DNA from 4 places in the Erwinia sorbitola genome. Region 4 is predicted to be linked to each of the others. Evidence: riboswitches for the same ligand, from Rfam matches in the RefSeq annotation. Region 4 holds a riboswitch; each other region holds the start of a gene.

What was found. A riboswitch is a leader RNA that binds a small molecule or an ion and turns the genes downstream of it on or off. The one in region 4 is predicted to bind thiamine pyrophosphate.
Region 1: linked by a shared signal. The riboswitch ahead of tenA (thiaminase II) and the one ahead of thiM (hydroxyethylthiazole kinase) in region 4 are both predicted to bind thiamine pyrophosphate.
Region 2: linked by a shared signal. The riboswitch ahead of GN242_RS21480 (FAD-dependent oxidoreductase) and the one ahead of thiM (hydroxyethylthiazole kinase) in region 4 are both predicted to bind thiamine pyrophosphate.
Region 3: linked by a shared signal. The riboswitch ahead of thiC (phosphomethylpyrimidine synthase ThiC) and the one ahead of thiM (hydroxyethylthiazole kinase) in region 4 are both predicted to bind thiamine pyrophosphate.

Annotation. Positions count from the first base shown of each region.
Region 1 is NZ_CP046509.1:2,715,070-2,719,267, reverse strand. It holds gene GN242_RS12160 (ABC transporter permease) at 1-518, opposite strand, end outside; gene GN242_RS12155 (ABC transporter ATP-binding protein) at 515-1,258, opposite strand; gene tenA (thiaminase II) at 1,258-1,959, opposite strand; TPP riboswitch at 2,013-2,115, opposite strand; gene GN242_RS12145 (CHAT domain-containing protein) at 2,249-4,198, shown strand, end outside.
Region 2 is NZ_CP046510.1:27,520-31,717, forward strand. It holds gene GN242_RS21475 (choline transporter) at 1-939, opposite strand, end outside; TPP riboswitch at 1,268-1,389, shown strand; gene GN242_RS21480 (FAD-dependent oxidoreductase) at 1,546-2,478, shown strand; gene thiS (sulfur carrier protein ThiS) at 2,475-2,672, shown strand; gene GN242_RS21490 (thiazole synthase) at 2,676-3,446, shown strand; gene GN242_RS21495 (HesA/MoeB/ThiF family protein) at 3,450-4,198, shown strand, end outside.
Region 3 is NZ_CP046509.1:4,353,643-4,357,840, reverse strand. It holds gene thiE (thiamine phosphate synthase) at 1-437, opposite strand, end outside; gene thiC (phosphomethylpyrimidine synthase ThiC) at 434-2,383, opposite strand; TPP riboswitch at 2,473-2,573, opposite strand; gene rsd (sigma D regulator) at 2,678-3,184, opposite strand; gene nudC (NAD(+) diphosphatase) at 3,260-4,033, shown strand.
Region 4 is NZ_CP046509.1:1,564,356-1,568,553, forward strand. It holds gene GN242_RS06975 (PAAR domain-containing protein) at 1-1,303, opposite strand, end outside; TPP riboswitch at 1,715-1,817, shown strand; gene thiM (hydroxyethylthiazole kinase) at 1,852-2,643, shown strand; gene thiD (bifunctional hydroxymethylpyrimidine kinase/phosphomethylpyrimidine kinase) at 2,640-3,440, shown strand; gene fbaB (class I fructose-bisphosphate aldolase) at 3,586-4,198, shown strand, end outside.

The DNA of each region.
Region 1 (4,198 bases), 1.2 Mb from region 4:
GGCAGGGCGGCCATCAGGCGAATATGCCGCAGCTGCGACCAGCGCGAAGCGCCCATGGTGCGGGCCAGATCGAGATAGTCCTGATTTACCCGCCTCATACCGTCAAAGAAAGATGAGGTAACCGGAAAGAAAATGACCAGCACTGCCATCGCCACTTTGGCGCTGATACCAAAGCCAAACCACAGCACCAGCAGCGGCGCGAGGGCAAATACCGGGATCGCCTGGCTGGTCAGCACCAGCGGCATCAGCCAGCGTTGCAGGCGGGGGAAGATAATCATGCCGACCGCCAGAAGCGAGCCAAGCATCACCCCCAGCACCAGTCCGATCAGCACCTCCGAGGCGGTAATCAGACTGTGATAAGCGAGAAAAGCGCGGCCATTCCACAGGGCGCGGGCAACAGCGGCGGGTGAAGGCAGCAGAAAGGCGGGAATATCGCTTAACGTCGCCAGCCACCATAGCAATAGCAGCCCGATGAATATGATCAGCCCGCGGGCGCTGGTTGTGATCTTACTGCTCATTCTGCGGCCCTTAGCAGCTGCTGCATCAGCTCGCCCTGGCTTTTCAGCAGTTCGGCATCGTCTGCGGCGCGGGGCGGCAGGCCGCCAATGGTATGAGTGTCATCTATCGCGGCAGGAGCGCCTGAGAGCACCAGCAGATGATGGCTCAGACGACAGGCTTCCATCGGGTCATGTGTGATCAGCAGTACGGTATGGTCGGCCAGCAGCTCGGCGGCCAGCGTCTGAATCTTCGCCCGCGTCAGCGTATCCAGCGCCGAGAACGGCTCATCCATCAGCACAATCGGCTGGCGTTCATACAGCGTACGGGCAATCGCCGCACGCTGTCGCATCCCTCCTGAAAGTGCGGCCGGATGGTCATCTGCGTGACCTTGCAGCCCGACGCGTTCCAGCAGATGTGTCGCCCACCCGGCATCAGCTTTTTCCCGACGCAGGCGCGCACCAAGGGTGATGTTGTCGATAATCGACAGCCACGGATAGAGCAGATCTTTTTGCCCCATATAGGCGATACGGCCCGGCAGCGGCAGGCCGTCACTGCCGCACACCGTGCCGGATGCAGGTGCTGCCAGCCCGGCGATAATCTTCAGCAGGCTGGTTTTACCGCTACCGCTGGCACCCAGCAAGGAGACAAAACGCCCGGCCGGGATATCAAAGCTGAGGGGGCCGAAGATCTGACGCTGGCCGAAGCACAGCGTCAGATCGCGCACCTGAATACCGGGCGGGGTAACGGAGTGAATCGCCATCACGTCGGGGTGGCCGCGTTAAGTCCCATCTGCCAGAAGGCGGATTCCAGACGCGTGGCAGTGACGAAAATCTCAGACAGTTCACTAAAGCGACTCTCCGCCCCGCGCTGGCGGGCAACGCTTTCCAGCAGATCGAGGGCAGCACGCACGCCGTTAAGGTAGTCAGCATCGCCGTAGTTACGGATCCAGGAGGCATAAGGGCTGCCTTCCAGCAGCGTCCCGGGGTCGTGCAGCAGGCGCAGGCCAATCTCCGCATAACCTGCAACGCACGGCAGCAGCGCTACCAGCAGATCGAGGGCATCGCCAGAGTGGCCGATATCCAGTACATAGCGGGTGTAATTCATGGTTTCCGCTGCTTCCGCTTCACTCATCATCTGCGCTTCGCTCATGCCCCAGCTTTCGCAGTAGGCCAGGTGCAGCGGCAGTTCGGCGACAATGGCATTTAGCGAGGCGGTGGCAGCACGCATCTCCGGCAGCGTGCGCAGCTTGCTTACCAGCAGGGCGTAAGCACGGGCAAAGTGGATCAGGAACAGATAATCCTGAGTCAGATAGCGGCGGAAAGCGCGTTCAGGCAGCGTGCCCAGGGCAAGTTGCTGAATAAACGGATGTGCAACGTAGTCCTGCCAGTCATTTCCCGCCTGCTGGCGTAAACGTCCGTACAGGCCGTGGCTGAAATCTACAGGTTGAATACGATAAGACACAGAATCCCCTCAGTTAAGTGGAGATCCGGGCAGGCGGAGGTGTGAACAGGCAGAGGTGACTGCCAACCCGTCCCTTCGCTGGCATGACCCAGATCAGGTTCAAAGGGTTCGGCTTACGCCATCTCAGCCCATCACAGGACACCCCTCGGAGGAGCCTGTTATACGATATTTGATTTTTGATTACAATCCTTGTCAACCGCTGGAGCGCGCAGATTTATAGACATTTTTCGGGCTGTTCTGATAAATTTATCTTATGCATCTTTCATGAGATTTATAAAGGATTACGGGCATGGAACAAAGCAAAGAGCTCAGTGATATTTTTAATAGCTGTTTTGGATCATATTTTGATATCAATCCTCCTGGCTATAGCGACCTGGATTTACATTTTATTCATGATTTTCATTTTCGTGATTATTTACTCCATATAACCCATAAACTTTACTATATTGCGTTTAGCGAAAGTGGTGAAAGGCTGTATAGCAAACTCTATTTTTACTGCGTCGACGATGATGTCGTTAACTCGCTACACCCTTTTGTTGAAAATATTAATCTTAGCCTGAGAAATCATGGTCTGGCAGAGTTTATTCTGTTAGAAAAGATCTCCGCAGACATTCAAGAGCTGATTGTCCGTATTAATCAGCAGCCGGATAAGAGCGCCTGTATTATCTTTGATGCAGAGAAGTTTTCAGGCAGTGAAACATTTTTTGAAAAAAGATTTAATCAGCCCGGATTTCCGCAGGATAAGCAGCAGATCGTCGATTTGCTGAATGTCCTCAAAACCGGCGATGATAAGTTCACCAAAAAAGGTTATGTTGCCTGCCATAGTAGGCTCGCTCCTGTTGTCGCATCTGATGATTTCAATACCTTTGTTAATGATATAAAAAGGCTTTCTATTTTTGACTTCTATGCTGGCGGTGAACGTCATCAGAAGATGTTTGATGCTATTAATGAGGCGCAGGATTTCCTTAAAGATAACCACATCAACAGCGCAAAAGAGGCTATTGAAAGATGCAAGGAAATTAAAGATCCAAAATTTGTATTTATTCAAATCTTCAATGAGTTTAATAATAACAATAATAAAATGTACGCCTTCCATTTGCATGAAATGCTCAAAAATCTGGACATCGACAGCGATTTCTCGACGCACTCTGGTTTGAATATGGTGGATGTCTGTGTAGGGGCGGAAAGTTATCCTGCGGCGAGAAAAATTCTGAAGAAAATTGCAGAGGAACTGGCAGATCAGGATGAGATTGAAAAGGGAGTACAGCTTGCCGGGCTGGCGGGGTGCAGCGATATCTCAGCTGAACTGATCAAAAAACTGGAGAAGAGCTATCCCGGATCTCTGGTGCTGAATTACAGAGATATCAACTCTGCACTAAGAGAGGAGAACTACCAGCGCGCCGCCGAACTTTTTTCCCTGCGTGATGATGAACTCAGTCAGAAGAAACATCAGCTATTACTTCAGTTTATAACATGGCTTAAGCAAGGCGATGGCGATATTGTGGCATTCCTTCAGACACAAGATATCAATGATCCCGATACTGTCCATTTTCTTAATCACATTGCCTCGACGTGGGCGGTAAAACATCAGGATTACCTGACTGCGATTGCCGTTTCACTATTCTATGAGCCGGTGCTGGATGATGAGACCTTTATCAACAATAGCGATCGTATTCTGAAGAAATGGTTTTTTAATCGGAAAAAATCCAATACCGATGAGGATAAAAAACAGGCTGATATTGTCAGTGAGGCGATAATCAGTTTTACGAAAAAAAGTATTGATAAACTGTCGCATCTCTCAGTCAACCCTTATCTGCGGGAACGTTTTATCGACAGATTCAGCTGGGATGTGTCGCACTCTTTTGGACATTTTTTGCTTATTTTGATCACCCGCAATCAATTTTCTGGCAGGGAATTAAACCTGAGTCACGCGGAGCCGCAAGCATCGGTAACCATGCCTCTTGAGACCGTGATGAGCAAAGTGGAAGATGCGCTGAATTATTATGACCGCATTGGAGTTGTTTTAGCAGGAAAACACCTGGTTCCTGCGGATATTTTGACCGGTGACCGCGCTGAACTGCGGGCGTTCCTGCAAGGGCTTCATATCCTGATGCTTAAAATGGCCGGCGATCTGCAAAATGAGAGGGAAATAAATAATATTAATGCCCTGATCTCCATTGCCAACAGCGCTGCCAGTTTAGCTGCTCCTTGCTATCAGGATCTGGATATTATTAAAAAT
Region 2 (4,198 bases), on a different replicon from region 4:
GCGATCGAAGGCAAAGCTGTTCAGCGTCATGCCCATAAAGCGGTTGATATAATCCCCGACGTTCAGCACCAGCGCATTTAGCAGGAAGCTGGTATCGCCGACAAACAGCACAAACAGGATCAGACCAAAGGCCAGCAACACGTTGAGCTCCGACAGGAACCGGATACCTTTATTCACCCCGGAGGTGACTGAAATAGTGGCCATTATCACCGACAGCACGATCAGTCCGGCCTGGGCAGTCAGCCCTTCCGGCACATCAAACAGCACCTTCAGCCCGTAGTTAAGCTGCACCACACCAATGCCCAGCGTAGTGGCAATCCCAAAGATGGTACCCAGTACTGCGGCGATATCCACCGTATGGCCGATTGGGCCGTTAATACGTTTACCGAAAATAGGGTAGAGCGCCGAGCGGATGGTGAGCGGCAGGCCGTAACGGTAGCTGAAATAACCGAGGGCGATGCCCATCAGGGCATACATTGACCAGCCGGTCAGACCGTAGTGGAACAGCGTCCAGACCATCGCCTGACGTGCAGCTTCCATTGTCTGCCCCTGGCCTTCCGGCGGCATCATATACTGGGTCACAGGTTCGGCTACTGAGAAGAACATCAGATCGATACCGATACCCGCTGCAAACAGCATTGCCGCCCAACTCATCAGGCTGAACTCTGGTTTCGACTGTTCGGGGCCAAGTTTGATTGAGCCAAAACGTGAGCAGGCCATAAAAAGTACGAAGACGATGTACAGCGTGGCTGCCAGCAGATAATACCAGCCGAAGGTGTTAGAAACCCAGTCGAGGGTAAGATTGATCCAGCGATCGGAAAAATCTGTGAACAGAATGGTGGTCAGGGAAAACAGCAGGATAAGCGCTGCTGAGGTGTAGAAAACCACGGGATTAATACGATCTTTTTGAGGCTTTCCTGGTATTTCAGTTGTCGGCATAATCTCTCCGCAAAAAATGCTCAAGGAAAAAACCTGAAGTCCGCTCTGCGAAGCGCGCATTAGCGCATACTGGGTAAAATCCGCCGTATATCCGCTAATTACACTGGGAGAACCATCAGGATGGGTATAAGTGTAAATCACTGATTAATCTTTAATGTTTATGATCCAGATCACCCTCCAAAAGTAAATTTTGTGTAAACAGCACAAATAATGATAGTTTTTATTGATTGAGCATTCAATTAAAAAAACTTCTGCGTCTCATTCTGCCTTCTTTTTCCCCGTTAACATCCTGTACCACTTGACGACAGCCAGCAGGTCAAATAAAACTGGTTCCCGTCAGGGGAGTCTCGCCAGAGAGACTGAGAGGCTAATGAGCGATTATTCGCGGTTTAGCGACCCTTAGAACCTGACCCAGTTGATACTGGCGTAGGAAGACTCGTATCCTGATGGCGTACCTGTACGGCCTTTCTGGATACCTGCCGCAAGGGGCACGGCTTCAGCAGTTCCCGCCTTTTTCCTTCTCTGTATCACGGGTCTCAGCATGTTTTGAGAGGCTAACGTGACATTATTAACTCCACTTTTTCTGTCTTGCGGAAACCACCCAACATGAGCCGCTGGTCGGTACTGGGCGACGGCGTCGCCGGGCTTTGTGTTGCCACATCACTTGCTGAACGCGGTGAATCCGTAGAGGTGATCACCGCAGAGCAGCACTGTGCGGCATCACACTGGGCTGGCGGTATGCTGGCTCCATGGTGTGAAGGGGAGAGCGCCCCGGAAGAAGTGATCGAGCTGGGCCAGCGCTCCGCACCATGGTGGTCTGCACGGATTAACGGTGTGGAGCATCGCGGCACCCTGGTAGTGGCCTCCGCCCGTGACACCCCCGAACTCACCCGTTTTTCGCGTATGACGCGCGCTCATCAGTGGGTAGATCCCGCCACGCTGGAACCGGCGCTGGAAGGACGTTTTTCCCGTGGGCTGTTCTTTGCCGGCGAAGCTCACCTTGATCCGCGCAGTGCGCTGCAACAGCTGCGTAAGGGGCTGCAACTTGCCGGGGTCTGCTTCCATCAGGGTCAGCCCGGCGGCACCATTATTGACTGCCGGGGGATCCACGCCGCCGCCGACCAGCCAGAACTGCGCGCGGTTCGCGGCGAAATGCTGATCCTGCACAGTGAGGAGGTTCAGCTCTCCCGGCCAGTGCGCATCCTCCATCCCCGTTTTCCCTGTTACCTGGTACCCCGTGCAGCCGGACACCTGATGCTGGGCGCAACCATGGTGGAAAGCGACGATGACAGCCCGATTAGCGCACGCGCCATGATGGAGTTGTTAAGCGCCGCCTGGGCTATCCATCCGGCTCTGGCAGAGGCGCGGATAGTGGAAAGTGGCACCGGCCGACGCCCGGCCTACCGCAATAATATCCCCGCCATACGCTGTCACAACGGCGTCTGGTCTCTCAACGGTATGTATCGCCACGGCTTCCTCCTTGCTCCGGTAATGGCGGAAAAACTGATGCAGCAACTGATGCAGGAAAAACTGATATGAAAATTCAGCTTAACGGCCTCCCGATTGATACCACCGCTCATACACTGGCGGAACTCCTGCGCGAACAGCAGATTGATGCCAGCTGCGTAGCCAGCGCCCTCAACGGCCAGTTTGTGCCGCGCGCACGCTATGAGAGCCAGGCACTGACCGCTGGCTGTGAACTTGAAGTGCTCTCACCGATGCAGGGAGGATAAAACATGTTTTACGATTTCATTCCGCAGTCTCGTTTTCTGCTCGGCACCGCCGGATATCCTTCGCCGGAGATCTTGCAACAGGCCATTGAGGTTTCCGGTAGCGAGATTATCACCGTCAGTCTGCGGCGAGAGGGCCGCCACGGCGCTGCCTTCCGTGAGCTGCTCACCGGCCTGAACAGACGGATACTGCCCAATACCGCTGGCTGCCATAGCGTAAAAGAGGCGGTGACTACCGCACATATGGCACGTGAATTGTTTAATACCCGCTGGATAAAACTTGAAGTGATTGGCCACGCTGACACATTGCAACCCGATCCTTTCGCTCTGGTGGAGGCGGCCCGCATTCTCTGCGCCGACGGTTTCCAGGTGTTTCCCTACACCACAGAAGATCTGATCCTTGGTGAGAAACTGATTGAAGCTGGATGCGAACTGCTGATGCCGTGGGGTGCACCGATAGGCTCCGGCCAGGGGCTGAGAAATATCGAAGGGCTGCGTTCAATGCGCGCCTGGTTTAAAGGCATACCGCTGATTATTGATGCCGGTATCGGCGCCCCCAGTCAGGCCGCACAGGCAATGGAAATGGGCTTTGACGCTATCCTGCTGAATACCGCGGTGGCGAAAGCGCAGGATCCGGTGCGCATGGCCGGGGCTTTTTCTGCCGCAATCCGAGCTGGTCACGATGCCTGTCATGCAGGCCTGGTAGAACGCCGTGATATGGCGAGCGCCTCCACGCCAATTTTTGGCATGGCCCAGTTTCCCTTTCAGGAGTCATAATCTGTGAGCCGCTATCAACGACAATCAATGCTACCGGAAATCGGCGACGCCGGGCAGCGGGTGCTGCTGAATGCCCGCGTGCTGGTAGTTGGCGCGGGCGGGCTGGGATCGGCATTGCTGCCACTGCTGGCCGGTGCCGGGGTAGGTTATTTGCGGATATATGATGGAGATCGGGTGGAGGAGCATAACCTGCACCGGCAGACATTGTATGGCATGGAGCATACCGGGGAGTTAAAAGTTGACTGTGCCCGCCAGGCACTGAATGCACGTAATCCGGACTGTAAGGTCGATACACAACCGCAGGCACTGGGTGCCAGCATGATGGCTGAGGCGCTCAACGGCATTGACCTCGCCATTGATGCTGCCGACAATTTCGCCGTGACTTATTCGCTTTCCGACGCCTGCCTGCCGCGCCGCATTCCGCTGGTCAGCGCTTCCGTACTGGGACGACAGGGCTATGTGGGCGGATTCTGCGGCAGTGCTCCCGGCTATCGCGCTGTTTTTCCACAGCTGCCGGCCAGTGCGGCTAACTGTAATAGCGCTGGGGTGATGGGTCCGGCGGTGGCGACGCTTGGCGCCTTACAGGCCCAGATGGCACTCAGTATCCTGCTCGGTTTCACCCCCTCACCGCTGGGTTGCCTGATAAATTGCGATTTCACCCGGTGGCATTTCCGCCAGTTCCGTTTTGATGGCGCAGATGAACCCGATCGGCCCTCAGTACCGTTTATCGATCGCCATCTGCTGGTCAGTAA
Region 3 (4,198 bases), 1.9 Mb from region 4:
AGCCCCTGCGGATCGGAGGGCATCGCTTTCGTCTGGGTGGGAAATACATGGCCCAGGGCAATATATGAAGGCTGTTCGGCCAGTGCACGATCCAGTTCGGCATCATCATGGGTGGAAAGACCGAGGCGTAACCCGGCGGCATGAATGGCATCCAAATCAGCAACGTCAAGATCTTCCTGGCCCAGGTGAACGCCGTAAGCCTGATGTTTTATCGCCAGGCGCCAGTAATCGTTAATAAACAACCGTGCCTGATACTGCTTGCCCAGAGTAATTGCCTCAACGATTTGCTGCTCAACTTCATGTTCCGCAGACTCTTTAATGCGTAACTGAAGTGTACGTACGCCAGCATTCAGCAGGCGCGCAATCCATTCTACGGTGTCCACCACCGGGTACAGGCCCAGTCTGGCCTCGGTAGTGGGGAAAGCTCCACGACTCATATATTTTCCTCTGATTTCAGGGTGTCAGCGCGATGATACAGTTCACCGCCACGTAGACGAAACTCGTCAGACATCTGTGCCATACCCACTTCGACTGGCCGTGCTTCAGCCTCCTGACGGGCGGCGTATTCACGAACTTCCTGGGTAATCTTCATTGAGCAGAATTTTGGCCCACACATTGAGCAGAAGTGTGCCACTTTACCGGATTCCTGCGGCAGCGTTTCATCGTGATAAGCGCGTGCGGTATGCGGATCGAGTGCGAGATTAAACTGATCCTCCCAGCGGAATTCGAAACGTGCTTTCGACATCGCATTGTCGCGGATCTGTGCTCCAGGATGACCTTTAGCCAGGTCAGCGGCATGGGCGGCGATCTTATAAGTAATCAGCCCCTGCTTTACGTCTTCTTTGTTCGGCAGGCCAAGATGTTCTTTGGGGGTGACGTAGCACAACATCGCGCAGCCAAACCAGCCTATCATCGCGGCACCAATGCCGGAGGTGAAGTGATCGTAACCTGGTGCAATATCGGTCGTCAGCGGGCCGAGAGTATAAAAAGGCGCTTCGTGGCAGTGCTCAAGCTGTTCAGTCATATTGACGCGGATCATCTGCATCGGCACATGACCGGGGCCTTCAATCATGACCTGGACATCATACTCCCAGGCGATTTTAGTTAGTTCACCAAGCGTACGTAGCTCTGCAAACTGCGCCTCATCGTTGGCATCCTGAATGGATCCCGGACGCAGGCCATCGCCTAGTGACAGCGAAACATCGTAGGCAGCGCAGATTTCACAGATATCGCGGAAGTGCTGATAGAGGAAGCTCTCTTTATGATGTGACAGACACCATTTCGCCATAATTGACCCGCCGCGTGACACAATACCGGTCAGGCGTTTGGCGGTCATCGGCACGTAGCGCAGCAGCACCCCGGCATGAATAGTGAAGTAATCAACACCCTGTTCAGCCTGCTCCAGCAGCGTATCGCGGAAAATCTCCCAGGTGAGATCTTCAGCCACCCCGTTTACTTTTTCCAGCGCCTGGTAGACAGGTACGGTACCAATAGGTACCGGACTGTTACGCAGGATCCACTCGCGGGTTTCGTGAATATAGCGCCCGGTAGAGAGATCCATCACCGTATCTGCGCCCCAGCGCGTGGACCACACCAGTTTTTCTACCTCTTCCTCAATCGAAGAACTGACCGCTGAATTGCCGATATTGGCGTTAATCTTCACCAGGAAGTTACGTCCGATAATCATTGGCTCGGACTCCGGGTGATTAATATTGGCAGGGATAATCGCGCGGCCTGCAGCCACCTCCTGGCGAACAAACTCTGCGGTAATATTCTCCGGCAGATTCGCGCCAAAGCTGTTACCCGGATGCTGTTGTCGCAGTACATCACCACGAATCCGTTCGCGGCCCATGTTTTCGCGCAGAGCGATAAATTCCATCTCCGGAGTGATAACCCCAAGCCGTGCATAGTGCATCTGGGTGACGCAGCGACCAGCCAGTGCCCGGCGCGGTTGTGGCAGATTATCAAAGCGCAGATGATCCAGCCCTTCATCTGCCAGGCGCTGCTGGGTATAGGAGGAGCTGAGTTCAGCGATCTGTTCTGTATCTTCACGTCTGATAATCCAGCGGCTACGCAGCTTCTTCAGCCCCGCGTAAACATCAATCGTTGCCGCCGGATCGCCGTACGCCCCGGAAGTATCATAGACAGGTATCGGTTCATTCGCCTCCAGTATCGGTTCTTCTTTGCTGCCGCCTGTTGTGGTCGGGCTTAACTGGATTTCGCGCATCGGCACGCGGATATCAGGCTGTGAACCACTCAGATAAATACGCGTTGAGTTGGGAAAGGCGGTGCCCTGTAATGAGTCGATAAACTGCTGGGCTTCTGCGCGCTGCTCGCGGCGGGTGGCTTTTTTCTCAACAAAGGGTTTTTCAACGATAGACATAGCAAGTTCCTGATAATCAGATGGAAGTTTGCTTGTCTGGAGGCGGGAGTAATAAGAGCGGCGTGAAAAATATGGGTTCACACCGTCACAGGTGATTTACTCTTGTTCCCTTCGCAGGTACTAACCTGATCAGGTTCCGCGGATCCCGAATTAACGGTCTCAGCCCCTAGGGGCACTCCGACAAGATAGCGACTGGTTTTTCAGTCAACGCAGGGGCGAGGCATACCTCGCCCTGACCCCTTAAGCATAAAGAGGCTTCTCGCAAACTACAAGAAATTCACAATATGCCGAGAATCACGCAGGACGAACGAGGGAGGCAGTGTTGGCAGCCTCTTGATTGTCAGCATTTTTTTCTAAGGCCAGCTTGATGAATTTATCCTCAAGGGTAAAACGCGCTTCCAGAGCTTCACCGACGATTGACAGTGCCTGCTGTAATTCCAGACAATTATCATCTTCGATGGCCGTTTCCAGATGAGAATCATAAATCTGCATGATCTGATCGGTATTGGCCTTTAAAGAGGGGTAGATTAGCGACGCTTTTGCCAGCTGCTCAGTCCCTTCAAGCTCCTTGATAAAACGCTCGTACACGGTGAAATGGCCGGTTGAAAGATAATCCACCAGATTTTGGCAGAACGCATTCAGCGCGTTTTCATCGAGCGTAGTCAGCGTTTCCTTGTTAGGCTTAATACCAGCCATTTGGTAATAGGTAACCAGCAACTGCTTGCGTAAGCGCAGACAAAAGTCTACCAGCTCACTGCATCCACCGACGCGCGCGGTGAGGACTTCCAACTGGTTAAGCATGTTCAACTCCGTGAATGTTATATTTTAACGTCTGACCTCAATCCAGTCTTTAAGCTGAGGATGATGAGCAAAATTATGGAACAGGAAATTTTAAGCGTAGACGCTGGCTGGTGGGTTGTCAGCCAGGAACACAAAATTTGGTTACCAAAAGGTGAATTACCGCACGGTAATGCGGGTTCGCTTGGACTGACAGGGCGATCCGGGAGGCCTGTTGGGGAGTGGCAGGGCGAAACGGTCTGGTTGATCTGCGGGGCGCAGCCGCAGGAAATGGGATCGTTACGTCAGCTGCTCGATCAGGAGACCGGCCTGTTCCAGCTAGCCGGGCGCGGTATTCAGCTGGCTGAATTTTACCGTTCACATCGCTGGTGCGGCTACTGTGGCCATGAAATGCATCACAGCAAAACAGAACTGGCCTGCCTGTGCGGGCACTGCCGCCAACGCTATTATCCGCAAATCGCCCCGTGCATTATCGTGGCGATCCGCCGTGGCGATGAGATCCTGCTGGCGCAACATACGCGCCATCGTAATGGCATATTTACCGTGCTGGCGGGATTTGTTGAAGTTGGTGAGACCCTGGAGCAGACCGTAGCGCGTGAAGTAATGGAGGAGAGCAGCATCAGCGTAAAAAATCTGCGTTATGTCTCATCGCAGCCCTGGCCATTCCCTCAGTCACTGATGATGGCATTTATGGCTGACTACGCAGGAGGGGACATCAAGATTGATCCCAAAGAGCTGCTGTCAGCAGGCTGGTATCGATATGATGCATTGCCGCAGTTACCTCCACCAGGAACGGTAGCGCGTCGTCTAATCGAAGATACTGTCGCATTATGTCGCGCGGAAGAAGAATAATGAGAATGTTATTATCTAACTCTTGAAAATATTATTTTACGATATATTCTCCTGATTCATTTAACCTGAATCAGGAGCTGCGTCATTATCTCTAAAGTCTATAAGCTACAACAGCTTTAACTCTGTGAAAAATTCAAATATCATTCTGCGCTATAAGCGAGGCTG
Region 4 (4,198 bases):
TCCCCGCATAGCCCAAACTTGTGCCGGCTATCACGATACAAATAAGCCCGCCAACACCAGCAGTACCTGCGCCGATAGCAACGCAAAGAGGCATAGCTAAAGCTCCTCCAGCAACACCAACGCTAGTACCTAATGCAAAACTACCTATTTCTGTGTACTTCTTCTTAGTACATTCAGCCTCACGACCCACCGAACAGGCCTCATTGATTTCATTCATGGAATGAACTGCACTGAACGCTATTCCAATATATCCGGTATAACGCATTGCTTTTACATATTTAGCAGCACGCTCGATATGTGTTGCGTAACCTTCTATATCGCCGACTCCTGCCTTATTCCATTTATGCGTGATCGAACTGGTTGATAAACCGAGTGCATTTTTTAATTTAGTATACTCACCGAGTTTCATAGCCTTATTCAGGAAGCCGAATTTAAGCACTGATTCAAGCTCTTTAAACAACTGGCTGCGTTTCACGTAAAATTGTTCACCGATTAACGCACCTCGCGTTATGTAGGTATTTTTATATGTTGTCTGAATCTCTTTGAGAATTTTTTCGATATTCTCAAAATATTTTCCTACCGGGTCGGCTGCAAGTCCAATGCCTTTATCAGCAATGTTAGAAAAGTTGGCAATGGTTGCATAATGCTTATGCAGGAAATTAGCTTCTTCATACGTCAGCGGATCAAGGGCCGCATCAACCCGCGCTTTTGCCTGCTGCATGTGGAGTATTTGTTCGCTGTCCTGTTTTTCAGGATCAACAATCAGCAGAATAGAACCGGCTTTGTATTCCTTACCTGTACCGTTAAGTAAGCGATAAAGTTCTCGCGTCCCATCAGGTTGAACACCTGCAAACAAAGTGTTTTCGAAAGAGTCAGTGGTTGATTGTTGCGGAATCAGGCAGAAACCAGCATCTACACCCGTGCGCTTTTTCTTAGCAGTTTGGTCGCGCTGCTCCGGATCTGTTGGTGTTGTTGCCCATGTGGTTCTGGGGGGCGCATTGATCTGAACTGTGTCTGGTGCAATCAGGAAGTTTGTACCATTCGGACAGCTACAAACGATAGGGGAACCATCTACTGCGGCATCCACACCCTCGTTTGATTGCCTGTAATCACCGGAAGCAATAAACCCAATTTCCCCACATTTAGGGCAGGGGGACGTTTTGTCTCCAATAAACAGTTGTAATTTACCCATAACGGTGATGCCTGATCTGCCTGCATAGCATTCAGAACCCGTAGAGGTTTTATCACCATCAAGGCCAACGTTCCTACCGTGAACGATGCAGCCTCTATTAACCGATGCCATCGTCAATCTCCTTATTTCAAAAACTATCTGCAACAATTCCCCGCCACTGCCTCCTTTTCTCAAATGCTGCCAGCATGTCGGAAGATAGTTTATAGGTATATTGCTGCATAAATCCCTATGCATGTTTGGTAGATAATAGCTGTGATTATTTTACAAATAATATTCACACAAGCAACAAGTATCAGGATTAAATAAATCTACGTTTCGTTGATTTTTTTACCTGTATGTTGAACAACGCACAACAGAAATATCGAAGACCGTCAGGAAGGGTTTTATTTTTCGACGGAAGGCACTTAAAGACACCTTCTGGTTTATGTATGGGATTGCCAAAAGAGAAAGTCTTAACCGGGCTGGCAAGCTTGCATCCACAAGCGACTTCCCCTAATCTGGCAAAAAGTATAGAGATTCTATCTAAATGACTCGGGGTGCCGTTCCTTTCCAAAGCGACGGCTGAGAAAAACCCGCAACACCTGAACTGGATAATGCCAGCGTAGGGAAGTCAGATGCCTGACCGGCATCGCCTTCTTGATCGCCGGTTGGGAGACAATATGATCCAACCTCAACACCACAGCCATGCTGATGTGGCCCACTCTCTGAAGCAGTATCAACAACAATCCCCCCTGATTCACTGCATGACCAACGATGTGGTTCAGACCTTTACTGCCAACGTACTGCTGGCGCTGGGTGCTTCCCCGGCAATGGTGATCGATGCGGAAGAAGCTGCGCAGTTCAGCGCTATTGCCGATGCGCTGCTGATTAACGTCGGAACCCTGACGCGCGATCGCAGTGGCGCAATGCTGGCAGCAATTAAGGCTGCTAACGCAGCCGGACGTCCATGGACATTGGATCCGGTTGCGGCAGGCGCTCTGGATTTCCGTACCACCTTCTGCCATCAGGCTCTTGCGCTCAAGCCTGCCGCTATACGCGGTAATGCCTCGGAAATTATGGCGCTGGCAAAGCTGGAGGTCAGCGGGCGGGGCGTGGATAGCCAGCATTCATCGACAGCGGCATTACAGGCGGCGTTGCTGCTGGCTGCTGAAACCGGCGCGGTGGTGGCGGTGACGGGTGAAGTCGATTTTGTGACCGACGGCGTGCGCATTATCAGTGTGCACGGCGGTTCACCGCTAATGACGCGTGTGGTGGGTACGGGTTGTGCGCTGTCGGCGGTGGTGGCTGGATTTGCTGCACTGCCGGGCGATCGGCTGCTTCATATTGCCAGTGCCTGCCGCGTGGTGGCGCTGGCGGGAGAGCGCGCAGCAGCGGTGGCACAGGGGACGGGCAGCTTTATTCCCGCATTTCTCGATGCTCTCTATCAACTGCATCCGGAGGGGCTGGTATGAAACGCATTAACGCCATGACTATTGCCGGAACCGATCCAAGCGGTGGTGCCGGGATCCAGGCCGACCTCAAAGCCTTCTCCGCGCTGGGTGCCTATGGCACCAGCGTTATTACGGCGCTGGTGGCGCAAAATACCACCGGCGTGCAGTCGGTCTATCGCATTGAACCAGAATTTGTCGCAGCACAGCTCGATTCTGTGCTGTCGGATGTGCGTATTGATACCATCAAGATCGGTATGCTGGCTGAAAGCGCCATTGTCGAGGTGGTGGCCGATCGTCTTAAACAGACCTCCGTGCCCTGGGTGGTGCTGGATACGGTTATGCTGGCAAAAAGTGGCGATCCGCTGCTCTCTGCCGAGGCTGTTACCACTCTGCGTGAGCGCCTGCTACCCCTGGCTTCCCTGATTACGCCCAATCTGCCCGAAGCCGCTGCGCTGCTGGCCTGCGATCCGGCACGCAACGAGCAGGAGATGCGAGAGCAGGGGCGGGCGCTGCTGGCATCAGGCTGTCAGGCGGTGCTGATGAAGGGCGGCCATCTCAGCGACTCGGAAAGCCCGGACTGGCTGTTTACCCGGCAGCTGGAGCAGCGCTTTACCGCTCCACGTATTAACACCCGCAACACACACGGCACCGGCTGTTCGCTATCGGCGGCGCTGGCGGCGCTGCGCCCGCGTCATGATGACTGGGTAAGTACGATGCAGGCGGCCAGGCACTGGTTGCAGGGGGCACTGGAGCAGGCAGACTCGCTGGAGGTAGGGCACGGACACGGGCCGGTACATCATTTTCATCAGTGGTGGTAAGAGGCAGCGCTCTTTCGTGCGGTTAGTTGTGAAAAATGGAGTTAGCAATTTGCCTTAATCACTGTTTTGGGGCCACGCTGTTAGGGTCAGAAAACTGACCAGCGGATCCTGAAGAGGATCCTCACTCATTTTAACAGGAGTTATCATGACGGACATCGTACAGTTATTGGGCAAAGAAGCAGACTCTCTTTTGCAACATCGCTGCATGACTATTCCAGCGGACAACCTCTATCTTCCCGGGGCGGACTATGTGGATCGGGTAATGGTCGATAATAACCGTCCCCCGGCTGTTTTACGCAATATGCAAACCCTGTATAACACCGGACGTTTAGCCGGGACAGGTTACCTCTCTATCCTTCCCGTTGATCAGGGCGTCGAGCACTCGGCTGGTGCCTCATTTGCCGCTAATCCGCTCTATTTTGATCCGAAAAACATTGTGGAGCTGGCGATTGAAGCGGGCTGTAACTGCGTGGCATCCACCTATGGTGTGCTCGCCTCGGTCTCGCGCCGTTATGCGCATCGTATTCCTTTTATGGTCAAGCTGAACCATAACGAGACGCTGAGTTATCCCACGCAGTATGATCAGACGCTGTACGCCAGCGTTGAGCAGGCGTTTAACCTGGGCGCGGTGGCGGTTGGCGCGACCATCTACTTTGGCTCCGAGCAGTCACGGCGTCAGATTGAAGAGATTTCCGCAGCCTTCGAACGCGCCCATGAGCTGGGCATGGTCACGGTGCTGTGGGCATACTTGCGTAATA